3 regions of the Shewanella sp. 125m-1 genome follow, and region 1 is predicted to be linked to each of the others. Evidence: predicted binding sites of a transcription regulator. Region 1 holds the regulator's gene; each other region holds the start of a gene.
What was found. The regulator sigma-54, encoded in region 1, starts transcription at its own class of promoters, with help from an activator protein. The targets are predictions, from matches to a motif close to GTTGGCACGNNNNTNGNNT.
Positions count from the first base shown of each region.

Region 2: the regulator sigma-54 is predicted to act here: its motif matches at 2,814-2,832, upstream of flgB (flagellar basal body rod protein FlgB).
Region 3: the regulator sigma-54 is predicted to act here: its motif matches at 3,466-3,484, upstream of flgF (flagellar basal-body rod protein FlgF).

Region 1 covers NZ_JBRILT010000010.1:11,892-16,461, forward strand. The annotation lists gene kdsC (3-deoxy-manno-octulosonate-8-phosphatase KdsC) at 1-214, shown strand, start outside; gene lptC (LPS export ABC transporter periplasmic protein LptC) at 211-768, shown strand; gene lptA (lipopolysaccharide transport periplasmic protein LptA) at 839-1,378, shown strand; gene lptB (LPS export ABC transporter ATP-binding protein) at 1,375-2,106, shown strand; gene ACVBIK_RS06820 (RNA polymerase factor sigma-54) at 2,243-3,706, shown strand; gene hpf (ribosome hibernation promoting factor) at 3,736-4,023, shown strand; gene ptsN (PTS IIA-like nitrogen regulatory protein PtsN) at 4,026-4,469, shown strand.
Region 2 covers NZ_JBRILT010000002.1:138,184-142,753, forward strand. The annotation lists gene flgA (flagellar basal body P-ring formation chaperone FlgA) at 1-501, opposite strand, end outside; gene ACVBIK_RS01725 (chemotaxis protein CheV) at 798-1,718, shown strand; gene ACVBIK_RS01730 (CheR family methyltransferase) at 1,862-2,701, shown strand; gene flgB (flagellar basal body rod protein FlgB) at 2,865-3,263, shown strand; gene flgC (flagellar basal body rod protein FlgC) at 3,266-3,682, shown strand; gene flgD (flagellar hook assembly protein FlgD) at 3,708-4,520, shown strand.
Region 3 covers NZ_JBRILT010000002.1:143,559-148,128, reverse strand. The annotation lists gene flgJ (flagellar assembly peptidoglycan hydrolase FlgJ) at 1-32, opposite strand, end outside; gene ACVBIK_RS01770 (flagellar basal body P-ring protein FlgI) at 61-1,152, opposite strand; gene flgH (flagellar basal body L-ring protein FlgH) at 1,190-1,864, opposite strand; gene flgG (flagellar basal-body rod protein FlgG) at 1,887-2,675, opposite strand; gene flgF (flagellar basal-body rod protein FlgF) at 2,686-3,429, opposite strand; gene flgE (flagellar hook protein FlgE) at 3,976-4,570, opposite strand, start outside.

The sequences.
Region 1 (4,570 bases):
AGAGGTCGCTTATATTGGTGATGACATGGTGGACTTGCCCGTTATGCAGCAGGTTGGTCTTTCCGTTTGTGTGGCCGATGGTCACCCATATGTAAAACAACATGCAAAAATGACCACCCATATTAAAGGCGGCCACGGCGCCCTACGCGAACTCACTGATTTACTACTATTAAGCCAAGACAAGTTTGACTCAGCTCATGGGATGAGTATATGAACCGCGTCACCCTTGCGATAATCGCACTTTTTGGCACTGCACTTTTGCTCTATTGGCAAGTTCAGTCTAAAAAAAGCGAGCAGGAGCTGAATATCGATACAAGTCAGCGACCCGACTATATTATCGATGATCTACGTAGCATCGAATATAACGAGTTAGGCTTCATCAATAGCGAAGTAACAGCGAAACACATGGAACACTTTGATAGCGTCAATATGACCTATTTTACTGAGCCTGTTTATCTCATTTACCCTGATGATGGCCTAGCCGAATGGCGACTTAAAAGTGATAAAGGCAGCCTGAATAAAGTCACTGGCAAGGTAACGCTAGAAAACAATGTTATTATCGACTCGATTAGCCCAGAAGAGCCGATACAGACGTTAAGCACCAGCTATTTAGATCTTGATTTGAATACTATGATCATGACGTCAGATGAAATTATCCACGTCACTGGCAACGAATTCGTCATTCAAGGTGTAGGCTTATATGCCGACCTGAATGCCCAGAGCGTAAAACTAATCAGCCAAGTAGAAGGTATCTACGAAGCTCAGTAACGCCAACATATTGAACAATTTTACACTCATACTAGCTAAAGAAAACGCTTTAGCTGAGTAGAAGGACGCTATGAAATACAATCAATCTATCCTTGCAGGCCTATTTTGTCTGCTCAGTTTCAGCTCTGTTGCTAAAGTTGATGACCTGATGCAAGAGGTGAAAATTGCGGCCGCTAGCCAAGAAGCTGATATCAAGAATAATCAGGTTATCTTTTTTGGGCCTGTCGAAGTCACTCAGGGCACAATCAAGATGAATGCCGATAAGCTACGGGTTTTCTCAAAAGAAGATAAGAGCGGTAAAACGCTTGTGGCGACTGGTAACCCAGCCACTTACACCCAAATAATGGATGATGGACGCCCGGCAACGGCTAGCGCAAAAGAGATCCGCTACGAACTTGCTACGCGCACACTCACCTTAGTCGGCGAAGCCACCCTAGCGCAAGACGGTAGCCAGGTCACAGGTAACCGCATTAAATACAACATCAGTTTGCAACAGCTTATTGCAGAAAGTACTGGCAAGGGCGATGACAGAGTTATCACCATTATTCAGCCTGAAACCTATCAGGAAGAGAAACCAGAATCGCCAGCGAAAAAGCAGGAACAGCAATGAACCAAATCACCTTAAAAGCGGTCAATCTTGCTAAGAGCTATAAAAATCGTGCCGTCGTACAAGATGTTAGCTTAACCGTAAAGACAGGTCAGATTGTTGGTTTGCTTGGCCCAAACGGTGCAGGTAAAACAACGACATTCTACATGGTGGTTGGCCTAGTACAGAGTGATAAGGGTAAGATCTTTATTGATGATGACGATCTTACGCTCGATCCTATGCATTTACGCGCCCGTAAAGGTATCGGTTACCTACCTCAGGAAGCCAGTATTTTTAGAAAGCTGTCAGTACGTGACAACATCATGGCCGTCTTACAGACTCGTCATGACATCAATAACGAGCAACGTGAAGAACAACTTGAGCATCTACTCGAAGAGTTTCATATCACTCACATTCGTGACAGCCAAGGTATGGCATTGTCTGGAGGCGAACGCCGCCGGGTAGAAATTGCTCGGGCACTCGCAGCTAATCCAAAGTTTATCTTGTTAGATGAGCCGTTCGCGGGTGTTGACCCCATTTCAGTTATCGATATTAAAAAAATTATTGAACAACTTAAGAGTCGCGGTCTGGGCGTACTGATCACCGATCATAATGTTCGCGAAACTTTGGACGTTTGTGAGCGTGCTTACATAGTAAGCCACGGAAATCTGATTGCTGAAGGTACACCTGCCGAAATCTTGGACAACCAACAGGTTCGAGCGGTGTACTTAGGTGAACAATTCAGGCTATAGTTAATTCACAGTATGGAAGCTGAAAAACTCAATATGGAATTATTTCCAAAAAAAATCAACGTGTTGAGTTTTTGAGCAACCTTCGCCAGTTCAACGAGCTTTAACGTTTAACTACAGTGTAGGGAATAGCGGTAAAATGAAAGCGTCACTCCAGCTCAAAATGGGTCAACAGCTCACTATGACTCCCCAGTTACAACAGGCCATTCGCCTGTTACAACTGTCTTCTTTAGAGCTGCAACAAGAGATCCAACAAGCATTAGATTCTAATCCGTTACTGGAGCTAGATGAAGAGCAGTCAGATGGCGATATGATCAACGATGAAGATCACTCTGTAAATGACTCTAATAGTGAACTCACCCAAGATAGCGCAAGCGTTGACACCTCCGAAGCCCTCACCCAAGATTCCATGCCCGATGACCTGCCTATGGATACCACTTGGGATGAAGTCTACACCGTTTCCTCTAATGCTAGCTCAGGCGTAAGTCGTGAAGATGACATGCCATTCCAAGGCGAGACTAGCGAAGGCTTATATGAGCATCTTGAGTGGCAAAAGAACCTCACCCCATTTTCAGATAACGATCTTGCTATCGCCACCGCGATTATTGATGCGATCGATGAACGAGGTTATTTAACCCAGAGCTGTGACGAAATTCTCGAAGCGATGGGCGATCCTGAAACTGAACTCGATGAAGTCGAAGCCGTTTTAAAACGAATTCAACATTTTGATCCTATCGGTGTTGCCGCCCGCAACTTAAGTGAATGCCTACTTATCCAGCTAGCACAATATGCCGCAGATACACCGCACATTGAAAATGCAAGATTACTGATTAAAGACTATTTAGACCTTATTGCGGGGCGTGATTTTAGGCAGTTAATGCGTAAAACCAAACTCAAAGAGGATGATTTACGTGAGGCGATCACACTGATCCAAACTCTTAACCCAAGACCTGGGCTTGCCATTGCACGCAGTAAAGATGAATACGTCATTCCCGACGTGTCTGTCAGCAAGAAAAAAGGTCGCTGGGTGGTAGAGCTAAATCCTGACTATATGCCTAAGATTAATGTTAATCAGCATTACGCATCAATGGCGCGTAGCACAACGAATCAGGCCGACGGTCAATTTATCCGTGGCCACCTGCAAGAAGCTAAGTGGTTTATAAAGAGCCTGGAAAGCCGCAACGACACCTTATTGAAAGTGACAAACTGTATCGTCAAATTCCAGCAAGGCTTTTTTGAGTTCGGTGAAGAAGCCATGAAACCTATGGTACTCAATGACATTGCCGAAGCTGTTGAAATGCATGAATCTACCATTTCACGTGTTACCACACAGAAGTACATGCACACCCCAAGGGGCATTTTTGAACTAAAATATTTCTTCTCAAGCCATGTGGGTACCGACGATGGCGGAGAATGCTCATCGACAGCAATTAGGGCATTTATTAAGAAATTAGTCGCAGCTGAAAACCAGAGGAAACCGTTAAGCGATAGCAAAATGGCCCAGCTTCTGGCTGAACAAGGGATTAAAGTTGCTAGACGTACGATTGCAAAATATCGAGAAGCGATGCTGATCCCGCCCTCAAACCAACGTAAGAGTTTATAACTCAAAATTAGGCACATGGAGGATCGATAATGCAAATCAACCTGACAGGACATCACATCGAAATCACCGATTCACTACGCGGTTATGTAGAAGAGAAATTTACAAAGCTTGAACGACATTTCGATCAGATCAATAATGTGCACGTTATTTTGAATGTACAAAAAATGCAGCAGATTGCCGAAGCTAAAATTCACCTTAAAAAAGGGGAAGTATTTGCTATTTCGGAACATGCAGATATGTATGCTGCAATAGACTCCCTGATCGATAAACTAGATCGTCAGGTTATTAAACACAAAGAGAAGCTGACTAAACACTAACGATGGAACTAAGTACCATCCTGCAGCCGGAGTGCACTACCTGCGCCACTCCGGGCAGTAAGAAAAAAGTACTGGAGTTAATCAGTGACATTGCCGCTGTCCAGTACCCAACCCTTTCTTCACAAGAGATCTTTGAAAGTCTCTTGGCACGAGAGAAAATGGGTAGCACGGGAATAGGTAATGGTATAGCGATTCCTCATGGAAGGCTGTCGAATATAGAACGTCCAGTTGCAGTATTAGTTAAATGTGAAGTTCCTATCCCATTTGACTCATTCGATAAGCAGCCTGTCGATATTCTATTTGCTTTATTGGTGCCATCTGATCAGTGTGAGCAACATTTAGCAACACTGTCTTGTATGGCTGAAAAACTCAACGATAAAGCGGTGGTTAAGCAGTTGAGAAAGACCAGCAATGAATCAGAACTATACCAAGTCATTACCCAATAGCTAACTACTCAGGTCTTTAAGTTATTTATTTTTTTACACAAAAGGTAAATGATTTAAAGACCTAAGTAATTATTACAGCAATATTATTTATTCTTATTCAC
Region 2 (4,570 bases), on a different contig from region 1:
GTGCCCCGGTGCGACACGTCGTTTTAATCTCGCCCCTATCACTTCGGAGATACTTTCAAACTGTTGGCCCCGCAAAGTGGTTTGCTCAATATATTCGAGTGCAATATCGTCTCTAGATAACAGAACACCCGGCCCCATGGTCGATTTTGCGACTACAACAGGGTACAGGATCTCCACTCTTACCGATAAGAACATCTGCCATGGATAACTTAAATCTGGACTGTTGCAGCTAATTTTAACTGTATTGTTACGGCGGATAGCACGATCGCTGGCGATTTCGGCGGTGATGGGTAAGTAGCAGTTGGGTAAGTTGACACGCGTATCTAGGCTCTGAGGGCTGATATTAATCTTTGCCTTATCAGGCGCTTCAATTTTTTCTTCAATAGCCGCTATAGCTAATTGAGAAATGGTCGATACAGATGGAATACTGGCAGCTGTAGTGGCAGTTGCCGCCATTGGGGGCAAAAGTACAACTAAAATGATGCAAAAGTAGATTTTCATAATGAATGCAGTGGCTTGATTCGCTAATATGCGACAATATTGTGTTATGTGCTGAACTGCAGTCATCTTTATCCTTTTGGATTGGTTGGCGTCATTAGTTTGACTGAAAAGGCCGTACTCGCTTGGATAGCTCCAAGTAAGCAATTAATGTGCCTAAAAGTGATGGTTGTGTGAAATATGGCGTGAAACCTTGTGTGAAATACACCGAGTGTAGCCAAATTATAACGACTATTTACACACACTAATTAAATTGAAATAGATATCGCCTACATGAGTAGGTACAAGGCAAAAAATGTATGTCGAATATTCTCGAATCAGTCAATAAACGGACTCAATTGGTTGGACAAAACCGCCTGGAATTATTGTTATTTAAGCTAAATGGACGTCAACGATTTGGTATTAATGTTTTTAAAGTCAAAGAGGTGTTGCAGTGTCCACCTTTAACAAACTTACCAAAATTGAACTCCAAGGTGCGCGGCGTTGCTCATGTTCGCGGTATGATGATTTCGGTGATTGACTTGAGTGCGGCAACCGGTGGTCGTCCAATCGAGAATATTGAAAACAGCTTCATTATTATCTCAGAATATAACCGCAGTGTGCAGGGCTTCTTGGTCAGTTCAGTTGAGCGAATTATTAATATGAACTGGGAAGCCATTATGCCGCCACCACAAGGGGCGGGCAAATCCTCTTATCTGACCGCGGTGACTGAAATTGAAAACGAATTAGTTGAGATTTTAGATGTTGAGAGAATTCTTGATGAAATTTCACCCGTTAACACAAACACCAGTAAAGAGCTGGATGATGCCTTAACGATTGACCGTGATAAGCATTACCACATTATGGTGATTGATGACTCATCGGTCGCTCGTAAGCAAATTATTCGCGCGCTCACTTCGCTCGATTTACAAATAGATACAGCCAAAGACGGTAGAGAAGCGTTGAATAAACTGCGGGCGATATCGGCAGAGCTTGATGACGTATCAACTGAGATCCCATTGATTATTTCTGACATTGAAATGCCAGAGATGGATGGTTATACCTTAACCGCAGAAATTCGTGATGATCCTAAGCTAAGAAACATTAAAGTGGTATTACACACTTCATTAAGCGGTGTGTTTAATCAGGCGATGGTGCAAAAGGTGGGGGCTAACGATTTTATCGCTAAGTTTAACCCTGATGAGTTAGCCGCAGCGGTAAACAAGCATTTAAGCCTGTAGTTGCCGTTAGTTGCCGTTATTTAGTATCAGCATAAACCATAGCTTGCTTGTGTTTGTGTTGATGCTAAGGTATAAACCTGCGTTCGTTTTCACCCGTGGTCGATGTTGATTGACCACTGTGGTTTGTTTTACTGAATTAGGATATTAGAGTGGCGAATAAATCTCTTGCTGAGAATGAGTACAATCAATTTAGATTATTCTTAGAACAGCACAGCGGTATTGTGTTGGGAGAAAATAAGCAGTATCTGGTGCGTAGCCGACTAGCACCTCTTATGGGCAAATATAATTTGCCATCCTTATCAGACGTGGTTAAGCATTCGATGAAACCGACTGAGCGCCAATTGCGCACTGAAGTTATCGATGCTATGACGACAAATGAAACCTTATGGTTTCGCGACCGTTATCCTTTCGAGTTATTGTCGAGTACGATTTTACCCACATTTAGTCGTTTAGGCCGACCGGTAAAAATCTGGTCTGCAGCCTGTTCTTCAGGTCAAGAGCCGTATTCGTTAGCCATGACAATATTAGAGCATCAACAGCGCAAGCCTGGCAGCTTACCCGCCAGTGCAAGTATTCTGGCAACAGATTTGTCACCCTCTATGCTTGAGCGCTGTAAAAATGCGCAATACGATAATCTTGCCTTAGGTCGTGGTTTGTCTGATGAACGCAAACGTCAGTTTTTTGATGCTTTGCCCTCAGGCAACATGGTTGTTAAAGACAACGTTAAGCGCTTAGTCAATTTTCGCGCTCATAACCTGCTAGAAAGTTATACCTTACTAGGCAAGTTCGATATTATTTTTTGCCGTAATGTGTTGATCTATTTTTCACCAGAGGCAAAGCGGAAAATCCTACGGCAATTTGCTGCCGCGTTAAATCCTAACGGCATACTGTTTCTAGGCGCGTCCGAGTCTATAGCGGGTCTGTCTGATGAATTTGATATGGTGCGTTGTAACCCTGGGATCTACTATCAAAAACGAGGCTAATGCTTTGTTTGCTCGATTCTGCTTCTACTAACGCGTCTTTGTGACGCGTTTTTTATCTCTAGCATTCGATGTTGAATGTGTCTCCTAGCTAATCTTTCTAGTATCTCTCTAATTTGGCACAACTATTGCTTTGTTCTAGCTATCGAGCTGAGGAGGCAATTTTATGGCGATTAGTTTTGACAAAGCATTAGGGGTTCATCAATACACTTTGGGCGTTCGCTCCCAGCGTGCAGAGATCCTGTCTTCAAATATTGCAAATGCTGATACGCCAAATTATAAAGCCCGTGATATCGATTTTTCTAAAGCGATGGGGGCGGCTCAATCTCAGCAATCGGGTTTAGCTATGGCTAAAAGCGATACTAAACACTTCGATATGGCGGCATTAACTCAGCAACATGTGGGCTACCGAGTGCCAAATCAGCCTGATACAGGTGACGGTAACACGGTTGATATTCAGCAAGAGCAGTCTTCTTTTATGCAAAACGCACTGGAATATCAAATGTCACTGGGTTTTCTTGACAGTAAGTTCGCCGGTATGAAAAAAGCACTTAGAGGCAGTTAATCATGAGCTTATTTAATATTTTTAACGTTGCAGGTTCTGGTATGTCGGCCCAATCGGTCAGACTTAACACCACGGCGAGTAATATTGCCAATGCTGATTCTGTATCAAGCAGTGTGGGTGAAACCTACCGTGCGCGTCATCCTATCTTTGAAGCTGAAATGAGTAAGGCGCAGCAGCATCAAAGTGCAGCGCAGTCAGTTGCCGTTAAAGGGATTGTTGAAAGTGATATGCCACTGAATAAAGAGTTTTCGCCAGGTCACCCTATGGCGGACACCGATGGCTTCATCTACAAGCCTAATGTAAATGTAATGGAGGAGATGGCTAACATGATTTCAGCCTCTCGCTCTTATCAAATGAACGTACAAGTCACTGAAGCAGCAAAATCGATGCTTCAGCAGACATTAAAAATGGGCAAATAAACTCAGTGAAAGCTGGAGGTAAATTTTGAGCCTTATTAATCCGCTCACCGCAACACAGCCGGCTGCTAGCCAGCCACAACAGGCTAATGCTATTTCGCCACAAACAGCGCAGGCTGCGACTCAGAGTACGGCTGCATCGGCGACTAACACTGAGCAGACATCAACGGGTAACCCGTTTCTTGATGGCTTACGTTTGCCTGAAGAAAGCGCTATTCCTGAACCCAATAGCCAGGAGTTAACCCAAGAGGATTTCTTCTCGCTATTGAGTCAACAGCTGTCGATGCAAGATCCCTTTAAGCCTGTTGAAAATGATCAGATGATCCAGCAGATGGCGTCTTTCTCAACGGTAGACGGGATCAGCAAACTGAACGAAGAGATTGTTAATCTAAATGCGTTAACCAGCTCAAGTCAGGCGTTACAGGCCTCAGGCCTTGTTGGCCAAAAGGTACTTATCCCGTCGGATACAGCGCATATCTCTGCTGAAGATCCGAACATGAAAGGCATCATCAGTACGCCGGAACCTGTCGAATCAATCATCGTCCGTATCGAAGATGAAAAAGGTCAGCTAATCACTACCTACAATGTCGATGGCAGTGCGGGTGGCAATATCGATGTCAGTTGGGATGGTTTAGATAAGAACGGCCAGCCCGTAGCTGATGGTAACTATACCTTCAAAGCCAGCGGTAAAGTTAACGGCACAAGCGAAGAGCTACCGGTATCGACTTACGCACATGTTACTAGCGTTTCACTTGGCACAGCAGCGACAGGCGCTATCTTAAACTTACGTGGCGTTGGCGGAATTAAGATCAGTGATGTGTTAGCTGTATCTGAAACCTAATAGCTAGAAACTCATTTTGCGAGATGTTGCGGCTTAAGATAAAGCGCCAA
Region 3 (4,570 bases), on a different contig from region 1:
AGAAATTGCGATGCGTTCGACAGCTTCTCCATGACACCTTTCCAATAAAACTGACAATATTTAGATAATTATCAATTCACCATGCAAAGCGCCTGCCATCTTTAACGCTTCGAGTATCGCAAGCACATCTGACGGAGCCGCACCGACTAAGTTAACCGCCCGAACTAGCTCATCTAGCGTGGTTCCAGGGTTAAACATAAACATACGGCTGTCTTCTTCAGCCACATCAACGGTACTGTCGGTGGTGACAACCGTTTGTCCATTTCCAAAGGGATTTGGCTGTGAAACCTGAGTTGCTTCAGCAATCGTCACTGTTAAACCACCATGAGTCACCGCCGCTGGCAATAATTTGACGTTTTGACCCACGACAATCGTACCGGTGCGAGAGTTAACAATCACCTTGGCTGATTCTGCGGCGGGCTCAACTTCAATATTCTCAAGCGTTGCCAAAAAAGATACCCGCTGTGATACATCTCGTGGTGCACTGACTTGCACTGATGCTGCGTCAAGTGGCCTTGCCATGCCAGGGCCTAACAGATCGTTAATCGCATCGGCTAAACGTTTTGCAGTTGAGAAGTCCGCACGGCGCAAGTTAAAGGTTAAATGATCGCCGGTAGAAAATGGCGTTGCTACAGTACGCTCAATAATCGCGCCATTGGGTATACGTCCAACTGTTGGTGTGTTTTGAACAACTTTAGAGCCATCCATCCCTTCGGCGCTAAAACCACTGACAACCATGCTGCCTTGAGCAATGGCATACACATTACCGTCAACCCCTCTTAAGAAGGTTTGCAGTAACATGCCACCACGTAAACTCTTTGCTTCACCTAAACTTGAAACCGTAACATCTAGGGTTTGACCCGGCTTGATAAACGGCGGCATGTCTGCACTGACGGCAACAACCGCGATGTTTTTAATCTTGGGTCTAAAGTTATCAGGCAAGTTAATGCCAAAATTCTTCAACATGGTTTTAAAGGTTTGCTCGGTATAACGGGTCTTTTCCCCCGTACCCGGTAAACCCACCACTAAACCGTAGCCGATTAACTGGTTACTACGCACACCCTGTACGTTTGCAATGTCTTTGATACGCTGGGCATGAACGGGAGCCGTCAATACCAACATGACACATAGCAATGCTAATTTTAATTTCATCATCCTAAATCCTTAGCAATAGGCGCCAATATAGAGCCTAAAACGGCCACCAGCTGCCCATAAAGAACGAGGCTAACCACCCCACTTTTTGTACTTCGGCGAACGTACCCGTTCCGCTGTACTGAATACGAGCATTAGCCACTCTTTGTGAGTCAATCGTATTGTCAGGTCGAATATCTTGCGCGCGAACAATACCGGTAATGCGAACAAACTCGTCACCGTTATTGATGCTTATCCACTTTTCACCACGAATAACCAGGTTACCGTTATTAAGCACCTGCATCACGTTAGCTGAAATACTGCCAGATAAGCTGTTGCTTTGGTCGGCGTCAGATTCGCGCTTGGTATTCATGCTGTCTTTGTAGCGTAAATCGATGGGATTGCCGCCAATGGTCACATTGCCGCCGCCAGCATAAATGGGGTCAAGCGACAGATCTGTGCCTTTAGAGATCTCGTTATTGGCGCTCTTTTTAGCCTGAGTCTGCTCCATCAATAACACGGTAATGATGTCACCCACTTTTAACGCTTTAATATCAGAGTAAAGGCTCGATGCCTGACTATCTTGATACATAGAGCCGGTTGCAGCGATTTTGGTTGGCGGCGCTTCAGGATAAACTGGCGCGTAATAAGGATCATCAGCAATTGGCTTGCCATTGGTCGAATTACAAGCCGATAAAGCCACCATAAAGAAAACAGCCCACAAACGCTTCATAGTCAAAGCCTCTTAAAATATCTTAAAGATTCTGGTTAACGTAAGACAACATCTGGTCAACCGCAGAGATCACCTTTGAGTTCATCTCATAAATACGCTGACTTTCAATCAGGTTTACCAGCTCTTCGGTCACGTTCACGTTTGAGGTTTCAAGCGCCCCCTGACGGATTGCGCCCATACCATCGAGTGAAGCCGTACCTTGAATAGGTGTGCCACTTGCCCCAGTTTCTACGTACAGGTTTTGTCCCATTGGGTCGAGTCCCGACGGATTAATAAAATCGGATATGGCTAATTGACCTACCACTTGGTTTTCGGCATTACCTGGCGTCTTAACAGAGACTTCACCTTCTGCCGAGACGGTAATGCTAGTGGCGCCTTCTGGAATGGTGATAGCAGGCTGGATCACATAACCTGAACCCGGCGTTACGATTTGGCCTGTTTCATCTAAACTAAACTGACCATTGCGGGTATAAGCTGCGGTGCCATCTGGCATCTGCACTTCAAAAAAACCTGGGCCTTCAATCATCAAGTCGAGCGAGTTATCAGTGGTCAACATGTTGCCCTGAGTAAACATCTCTTGAGTTGCGACCACTTTAGTACCGGCGCCAATACTTAAACCATTGGGCAATTTAGTATTCGATGCGCTAATGCCGCCAGCTTGACTGACGTTTTGGTACAGCAAGTCTTCAAATACAGCACGGCTCTTTTTAAACCCGACGGTACTGGCGTTAGCCACGTTATTAGAAATAACTGAAATATCGGTTTGTTGAGCGTCTAAACCAGTCTTACTTATCCATAAAGCGGGATGCATAGTGTCTCTCCTAGCTTATGCGCATTAAGGAAGAGGACGCGCGATCGTTCTCTTCTGCTGTTTTCATCATTTTCACTTGCATCTCAAACTGACGCTGTAGGTCAATCATAGATACCATCTCATGGACGGCATTAACGTTACTGCCTTCCACTGCGCCGCTTAGCAGACCGACGCTTGGATCGGCCTGCGCATTCTCACCCGACATTAAACGGAACAAGCCGTCTTCACCGCGCATTAAATTTTGATTACCCGGGTTGACCAACTTGATGCGAGCAACCTCTTCAATCACCTCGGCTGTGGCACCTGACGGACGAACAGATACAATGCCATCTTGAGAGATTTCGACCTTTTCAATGGGTAGCGGCAATACAATCGGGCCATTGTCGCCTATCACTGCCGTGCCTCTATCATTACGCAGCACACCAGAGTTATCGAAACGCAAGCTGCCTGAACGGGTATACGCTTCACCGCCATTTTCAGCTTGCACAGCAATCCAGCCATCACCTTTGACGGCAATGTCTAAATCACGCCCAGTGGTTTTTATTGGACCGCTAGAAAAATTAGCTGACGGACTTTCTGTCATCGAGAACACGCGCGTAGGTAGACCTTCGCCAAAAGCCTGCATAGAGCGAGCTTGAGCAAGAGAGGCTTTAAAGCCATCTGTATTTGCGTTTGCTAAATTGTTGGCACTGACCGCCAACGAATTCATATTCTGTTTTGCGCCGCTCATCGCGACATAGAGCAATTTGTCCACTTTACACTCCGTCAAACTTCCGTCTAACGAAATTAATAGCAAACATCGTGCCAAGATATATAAAGAAGGACGCTACGCTGCTAGGACGTGACTATTGACTTTAATTGAATGCCACTACGAGAGCGTCGCTACACTCCTTCTAGGTTAAAGCTAAGATGAGAAAAGCTGAGACGGGCATGCAAAGACGAACGGCCTGCGGCCTGACGGCACGTGACTGTTTGATTGAATTGAAGGTCACTACGGAACGCTTCGCTTACGGAAAAGACTTAACAGATTAAACTGACGGCATAAATGCCGACCTACGAAAAAAGAAGGTTCTAGGTTCTAGGAAAGCATAAAGATCAAAGCAATTGCATAAATAAAACCAATGCAAGCTTTTGACTTTTATTGCGTTTTCTCTAGGACCTAGAAGCGTCCTCGAAGTGAGCCTGCGAACGTTCCGTCTTCCGTGAGCGAAGCGTTCGGCTCTTGTGCTTTTCCTCGGTCCTAAAACCAAGAAGGGACCTCGAAGTGAGCCTGCGAGCGCCCTTCTTAGCTTTTTAAAGCTTAGCGGATTTGCAGAACTGTCTGTTGTAGCGTGTTGTTCACTTCAAGCGTTCTTGAGTTGGCCTGGAAGTTACGCTGAGCAGAGATCAAATCAACGAGTTCGGTCGTCAAGTCTACGTTTGACTGTTCAAGTGCCGATGAACGAACACTACCAAAAGTACCACTGTTTGCCTCTCCGGCAAGTGCCGGGCCTGAGTCTAAACTCGCCTTCCAAGAGGTATTACCCGCTTGCGTTAGCCCTTGCTCGTTAGCAAAGCTCACTAAGGCAACACGTGCAAGTGGTACTGTTGAACCATTGCTGTAACTGGCGTTAATTAGGCCGTCAGCGCCTACTTCAACGTTAGTTAAACGCCCTACCGTAGTACCATCTTGAGTTAACTCTGTCACCTCAAATGGCGATGCATACTGAGTTGGGTTATTAAAGTTTAGCGTTAAGGTCTGGCTACCATCAGCGCCAGCGCCTAATACATCTGCACCACCAACACCTAAGGCTTCTGTTTTAATAACTGCTGGGTTGCTGCCGGTATATGCGCCAGTATCGTTAAATGAAATAGCCGCGCCTTTCCACCCCCCTGCGTTTTCAGCATTAGCAGTG